2 regions of the Roseovarius sp. PS-C2 genome follow, and region 2 is predicted to be linked to the other one. Evidence: riboswitches for the same ligand, from Rfam matches in the RefSeq annotation. Region 2 holds a riboswitch; the other holds the start of a gene.
The links. Region 2 has a riboswitch for thiamine pyrophosphate ahead of thiD (bifunctional hydroxymethylpyrimidine kinase/phosphomethylpyrimidine kinase). Riboswitches for the same ligand answer to the same signal wherever they lie in the genome.
Positions count from the first base shown of each region.

Region 1: another riboswitch for thiamine pyrophosphate. It lies ahead of KPG71_RS02220 (ABC transporter substrate-binding protein); the one in region 2 lies ahead of thiD (bifunctional hydroxymethylpyrimidine kinase/phosphomethylpyrimidine kinase).

Region 1 covers NZ_JAHKSQ010000001.1:455,640-458,999, forward strand. Annotated here, with positions in the region: gene KPG71_RS02205 (exonuclease domain-containing protein) at 1-235, shown strand, start outside; gene KPG71_RS02210 (diguanylate cyclase) at 269-1,297, opposite strand; gene KPG71_RS02215 (heme NO-binding domain-containing protein) at 1,294-1,890, opposite strand; TPP riboswitch at 2,021-2,120, shown strand; gene KPG71_RS02220 (ABC transporter substrate-binding protein) at 2,185-3,120, shown strand; gene tenA (thiaminase II) at 3,117-3,360, shown strand, end outside.
Region 2 covers NZ_JAHKSQ010000006.1:203,952-207,311, forward strand. Annotated here, with positions in the region: gene dctP (TRAP transporter substrate-binding protein DctP) at 1-297, opposite strand, end outside; gene KPG71_RS13110 (GntR family transcriptional regulator) at 436-1,092, shown strand; gene KPG71_RS13115 (YdeI family protein) at 1,218-1,841, shown strand; TPP riboswitch at 2,047-2,147, shown strand; gene thiD (bifunctional hydroxymethylpyrimidine kinase/phosphomethylpyrimidine kinase) at 2,208-3,011, shown strand; gene thiO (glycine oxidase ThiO) at 3,008-3,360, shown strand, end outside.

The DNA.
Region 1 (3,360 bases), on a different contig from region 2:
GTCCGCCGCCCTGTTCGATCACACCGGGCAGCACACGCTGGATGCGCTGGCAGAACGCTTTGGCGTCACGATCCCGCCCGAACACCGTCATACCGCGCTTGGCGATTCCTTCGCGACGGCCGAGGTTTTCGTGCATATGCTGGATGTCATGAAATCTGCCGGCATCGTAACCTTGGGCGACGCCTTGGCCGAGGCCGAGCGGATGGTCAAAATCCGCCGCGCCCAGGCCTATTAGCAACTGAATCTTGCGACCTCACTTGCGGCCTCCTTACCTGTCTGGGCCGGATATGCTTGTTTCCTGCATATGAACGACATGGCAACCGCGCCCGCGCTCCTTGGCGGCATACAACGCCCGGTCGGCGTCTTCCATCATGCGCTGCCCGGACGGAACACGATAATCGCGGGACAGCGCGGCACCGATACTGGCCGAAACGCGGCAAGTCCCGTTCGGCAACGCGATCGGATGCTCAAGCCGTTTGACTAGACGCGCCGCGATCTCGCCAACGCGGTAATGGTCGGCCACATCAGGCAGAATCACCACGAATTCGTCGCCACCAATTCGCGCAACAATATCGGCGCTGCGCGTTTCCGCGACCATTGCCTGCGCAACGGCCTGCAGCACATGATCGCCCGCTGCGTGGCCCAACCGATCGTTAACCGCCTTAAAGTAATCCAGATCCACATTCATCAGCGCGAAGTCCCGTTCGCCCTCCGTCAGGCGGGTCAGAACCGCGTCCAGGGCGCGGCGGTTCCTCAATCCCGTCAAAGTGTCGGTAAAGGCCTGCTCTTCTGCCGCGATCTTGGCGCCTTGCAACCGACTGTTCAGTTTGCGCGAGGCCTCCATCGCAACTGACTTGGCCTCGATCAGGTACAGCAGTTCGATGGCCAGATCCGTTGCGGCAAAATCCCTGCTGGTCAGGGCAAAATCACGCACCGCCTCCTGTAATCCAATGCCGAAGGACAGGTTCAGCACCACACCACCGCTCAACGGCCCGTCACCGTCGTCGGGCAAGGGAACCAGCATACCCTTCACCTCGGTCTGGCGTGGGCTGCACAGACGCAAATGCAACTTTGCTCCCGCCAGCCCACGCAATGCCGCCATCGAGCCATCGGTGTGCGGGCGGCGCAATTCGAACGCGTCCTGAAACGTCCGGTCGATCAGATCGCCGTTCTCATACAGCTTGGCCAATGTCGGCCCGGCATGCAAAACACGACCGGACGCGCCCAGAACCGCATGCATCGGGCAAAACATGTCCAGCAGCGATATCAGGGTATTTCCGGTCAGGCCCAACGTCACGGCGCCGCCTTTCCAAGGGTAAAGACCCGTCCTTGGCCATGCGCAGCCGACAGAAGATGGATACGCAGCGTTTCCTGATGCCCCGCCGCCCCCATGTGTTCCAGCATGACCAGTGCCCCATAGTCATCGGCCAAAGCCCGCAACAACCCAAGCACCACATAGCCAAACGGCACATCCACCGCCTGCGGATTATGTACCTTGAGACAAAACCGACCCGGCCCGAGATCAACGAGCGTCAATTCCGGCAAGGCCAAATCCGGTAGGGCGAGCCGCGTTCTCTCGGGCAGATCGTCAAGCGAATGCAGAAATTCCTGAAATGTCGGACCTCCGAACCGCAACAAACGCCGGACCGCAGCCATGTTGGGATGAGACACCAGGTAGGTGCCGATATCCTCCAGCACCTCGTCACGGGATTTGTTCAACCTGTCGGCAACCGCTCCCAACAAACGGGGCGTGACGTGCGCATCATAGCTCAACATCGCCTCGAACTCGCTAAATCCAAGATCGAGGCACCTCATGATGTCCAGCCAGACATCACGTCCGTATGTATCGCGCACGAACCGTTCCACCGCGCGATTGATCACCCCGTGCATGACACACCCCTTACAATCGACAGTAGCGTCGCTCACAAAGATTAACGCTCTGCCAACAGATACAATTGCCGGGATTTTTATCGCCCGGCAACGGACCGCTTGCCGTCGGACAGCACCGTTGTTACAGTCCGGCCATCCGTTGGGGTGCCGCATGCGGCTGAGAGACCTCTGGTCAACCCATCGAACCTGATCCGGTCAGCACCGGCGGAGGGAACGGAGATTCGACAGGGCGCTCGCACCTGTCCCGCTCTTCCTTAGGCTGGCCGCAACGCGCACGAAAGGAGAGCCCCTTTGATACGCCTTCTCGCACTCGCGGCCAGTCTTCTGACGGCTGCACCAGCCATGGCTCAGGACAAGCTGACGCTGGTTCTGGACTGGTTCGTCAACCCCAATCACGGCCCGATCATCGTTGCACAGGAACAGGGCTATTTCGAGGATGAGAACCTCGAGGTCGAGGTGATCGCCCCCGCCGATCCGTCCGCGCCCCCCAAGATGGCCGCCGCGGGCAAGGCCGATCTGGCGATTTCCTATCAGCCGCAATTACACCTCCAGGTCGCCGAGGGCCTGCCTCTCAAACGTGTGGGCACGCTCGTGGCCAGCCCTCTGAACTGCTTGCTGGTGCTTGAGGACGGCCCCATAAAGTCGGTCGCCGATCTTGAGGGTGGCAAGGTGGGTTATTCCGTCGCCGGCGTGGAAGAGGCCCTTCTGGGCGCCCTTCTGGCCAACGCGGGCCTGACCATGGACGATATCGACCTGATCAACGTCAATTGGTCGCTATCGCCCTCGCTGATGTCGGGACAGGTCGATGCCGTTCTGGGGGCCTACCGCAATTTCGAACTGAACCAGATGGAACTGGAAGGTATCGAAGGCCGTTGCATGTATCTGGAAGAAATGGGCGTGCCCGCCTATGACGAGTTGATTTATGTCGCCAATCCCGACCTGGCCGACATGGACGCCATCGCACGTTTCCAGCGCGCAACCGGACGGGCCACGCAGTATATCGTAAACCACCCCGAGGACAGCTGGGAGGTTTTCTCGGGCACTTCGGCCGACCTTCAGGACGATCTGAACGCCATGGCATGGGCCGATACGCTGACCCGCTTCGCCCTGCGCCCTGCGGCTCTGGATCACGGGCGGTACCGCGATTTCGGCGCCTTCCTGCAAAAGGCCGGCTTGATCGACACCGCCCCGCCGGTGAGCGCCCTCGCCCTGGACCCGAACGAACAATGACGGGCTATGGCGATACGTTCACGGCTTGGCGCACGGCGGCGGGCGATCAGTGGTCCGCCTATACGCGTCATGCCTTTGTCGAGGGGCTGCGCGACGGCACTCTGCCGCCCACGGCTTTTCTGGATTACCTGGTGCAGGATTACCTGTTCCTCATCCACTTCTCGCGCGCTTGGGCCCTGGCGGTGACCAAGGCCGATACCGTGGATGAAATGCGCCTTGCCGCCACCACGGTGAACGCGT
Region 2 (3,360 bases):
GTTGTAGGCGGGTTGCTGGCCACCTGCATAGCTGAGCGGCAGAACCGTCATGTCCAACTGGCCACGGCTGAGCGGTTTGTATTGTTCGCGCGGCTTGAACAGGGATTTCGATCCGAAAATCTTGATGTCCAGATCCACGTCTGCGGCGGCGACCTCGTCGGCCACGATCTGTGCGACCTTGTGGCGGACGTCCTGATTGGACCACTGGTGCGACAGGCGCAGTTCGGTGGCGCTGGCCAGGGTGCCGGTTGCAGCCAGAGCCGCCGCAGCCACGGCGGTTTTCATGAAAGTTTTCATTTTTCTCCTCCCAAAGATGGACCCCGGCAGAACCGGGTGTCCCGGAGAGAGTAAGAGGGGATTGTTTTGCAAGTCAATATTTTTGTATACAAGATAACAAATCTTGCATCCCGACGGGCTTGTTAGTACAAAAACCTCATGGAACCACGTCGCGCCGATAGCATTGCCGAAGAGCTGGAAGAACTGATTTTCGCCGGCATGTATCGGGATGGCGACCGGCTGGACGAGATGCGCCTGGCCGAGCAGTTTGGCGTGTCCCGCACGCCGCTTCGCGAGGCTTTTCAACGCCTTGCCCTGTCCGGGCTGGTCGAGTTGATCCCCCGTCGCGGGGCATTCGTGCGCCAGCCCGGCCCGGTCGAACTGATGGAGATGTTCGAGGTCATGGCCGAGCTCGAAGCCATTTGCGGGCGGTTGGCCGCCATGCGGATTTCGGATGCGGCCCTGGACGAACTGCGCAGTGCGAACGCCAATTGCAAGGCTGCCGTCGAGGCGCATGACTCAGATGGATATTACGCCGAAAACGAGCGATTCCATCGAATCATCTATCAGCAATCGGGTAACAGATTCCTCGAACAGGAAACTGCCAAACTGCACAAACGGCTCAAGCCGTTCCGGCGGCAGCAATTGCGGTTTCGCGGGCGTATGGCGCAATCCATGGCCGAGCATGAGGGGATCGTCGATGCGCTTGTGCAGGGCGATGCCGCCGGGGCGGGCGAGGCGTTGCGCGCCCATGTCGCCGTGCAGGGCGAGAAATTCCACAACCTGATGGCCAGCCTGCAAAGCGCGGCGGAGTAGGACGCCGCCAAAGGGCAAGGGCCGCATCTATGCCTGCCATGCGGTTTAGCGAAAATCCGCAGGTCCGTTCAGGGTCCGGGCCTGTATCTTCAAGTGATCTACCAGAAAGTGCTATTGTGGGCCGCATGATGATCACCGATATCGACGACTATTTTACCAAGGGCTGCGGGCGTTGCGAGCGCTTCGGAACAGGGAGCTGTTCGACAAGGATCTGGGGGCAGGGTCTTGCCAGGTTGCGGGATATTTGCCTGTCCGCTGAACTGAGTGAGACGGTCAAGTGGGGCCATCCCTGCTATATGCATGCCGGGCGAAATATCGTGATTATCGGCGCACATAGAAAGGACTTTCGCCTTAGCTTTTTCAATGCTGCGCTCATGAAAGACCCCGAAGGTGTATTGGAAAAGCAGGGTCCGAACACGCAACACCCCGACATGATAAGGTTTACGGCCAGTGATGGGCCGGAAAGGATGGAAGGTGTGATAGGCGCTTATCTGGAGGAGGCCAAGGACTATGCGGAAACGGGAAAGAAGCCTCCAAAGGACGATAGGGAGCTGGTGTTACCCGATGAACTCGTGGATGCGCTCGATGCGGACACGGAGCTTGCCGAGGCTTTCGAGGCGCTGACGCGCGGGCGCCAAAAAAGCTATGTTATCAACCTTAATTCGGCCAGGAAAACAGAGACCAGACTGAACCGGATCAGGAAGTTCCGTGCAAAGATCCTTGACGGGAAGGGCGCGATGGAGCGCTGAAGGCGATAGTGCGCCAACGCCCGGTTCGGGCCGTATGGCTGCCGTTGCAGGGCGGAATCGTGGCGAAAAGGTGTAGTCGGTGCTCTCCCATATCAGCCCCTGCAGGGTCAACGGCCCGGCAGGGGGGAAAGGAACAGGTGAGTTGACTTTCGGCACATGCGTTTGCCGGGTTGAACGCCCTCGGGCAAAGGACTACGTTCTGATTCACAATCCGTTGGGGTGCCCCGTGAGGGGGCTGAGAGGCGCAGCCAACCCATCGAACCTGATCCGGACAATGCCGGCGGAGGGAACGGAGCATGACCGAAGGTCCGACATATCAGTTTGACGTCCTGTGTCTCCTGCCCCCGATGCCGCAGGAGTGAGACAATGCAGACACCCCCAAAGGCCCTGACAATCGCCGGTTCCGACAGTGGCGGCGGCGCGGGCATTCAGGCCGACCTGAAAAGTTTTTCCGCCCTTGGCGTTTATGGCGCAAGCGCGATCACCGGTATCACCGCGCAGAACACGACAGGCGTGCAGGCGGTCGAGGCGGTGAGCGAAAAGATGGTGCGCGCGCAGATTGCCTCGGTTCTGGACGATATCGAGATCGGTGCGGTCAAGATCGGGATGCTGGGCACGCCTGGGATTGTCCGGGCCGTCGCCGAGGCGCTTGGCGATTATGGCGGTCCTGTCGTTCTCGATCCGGTGATGGTGGCGAAATCGGGCGATCCGCTTCTGGCGGACGAGGCCGTGGCGGCCCTGATCGAATACCTGCTGCCGCGTGCCGATGTGCTGACCCCGAACCTGCCCGAGGCCGCGCGCCTGTTGCAAACCGGCGTGGCAGAAACGGCACAGGATGCCGAGACGCAAGGGCAGGCCCTGCGGGCGATGGGTGCAACGACGGTGTTGATGAAGGGCGGTCATGGCTCGGGCGATATCTGTGTCGATCTGCTGATCGCCGCCGATGGGGTCGAACGGATCGAGGCGCCGCGTATCCACACCGGCAATACCCACGGGACCGGATGCAGCATGTCTTCGGCCATTGCGGCCGGGCTGGCCTCGGGGCTGGATCTGCGGGCGGCGACGGCGCGCGCGCATGGCTGGCTGCAGGGGGCGATCCGGGCGGCCGATGGCCTGCATGTCGGACAGGGGCACGGCCCGGTTCACCATTTTCACGAGGTGTGGTCATGACGCAGGAGATCACGATCATCGGGGCCGGGGTTGTCGGGCTGTGCGTGGCAACGGAACTGACGGCGCGGGGCGTAGAGGTGCGGCTGGTGGATCATCAGGCGCAGCCGGGTCCGCATGCGTGCTCATGGTGGGCCGGTGGCATGTTGACCCCGTTCTGCGAAGGCGAAACCGCCGAAGAGCCTGTCGTGAGGCTGGGGCAGGAGGCTGCCGATTGGTGGGCGCGCGCCGGGGTCGAGGTGCATCGCAAGGGATCGCTCGTGGTCACGCTTGGGCGGGACCGGGCCGAGCTGGATCGTTTCGCGCGAAGGACGGAACGGCACAGCCTGCTGGACCGCGATGCCCTGGCCGA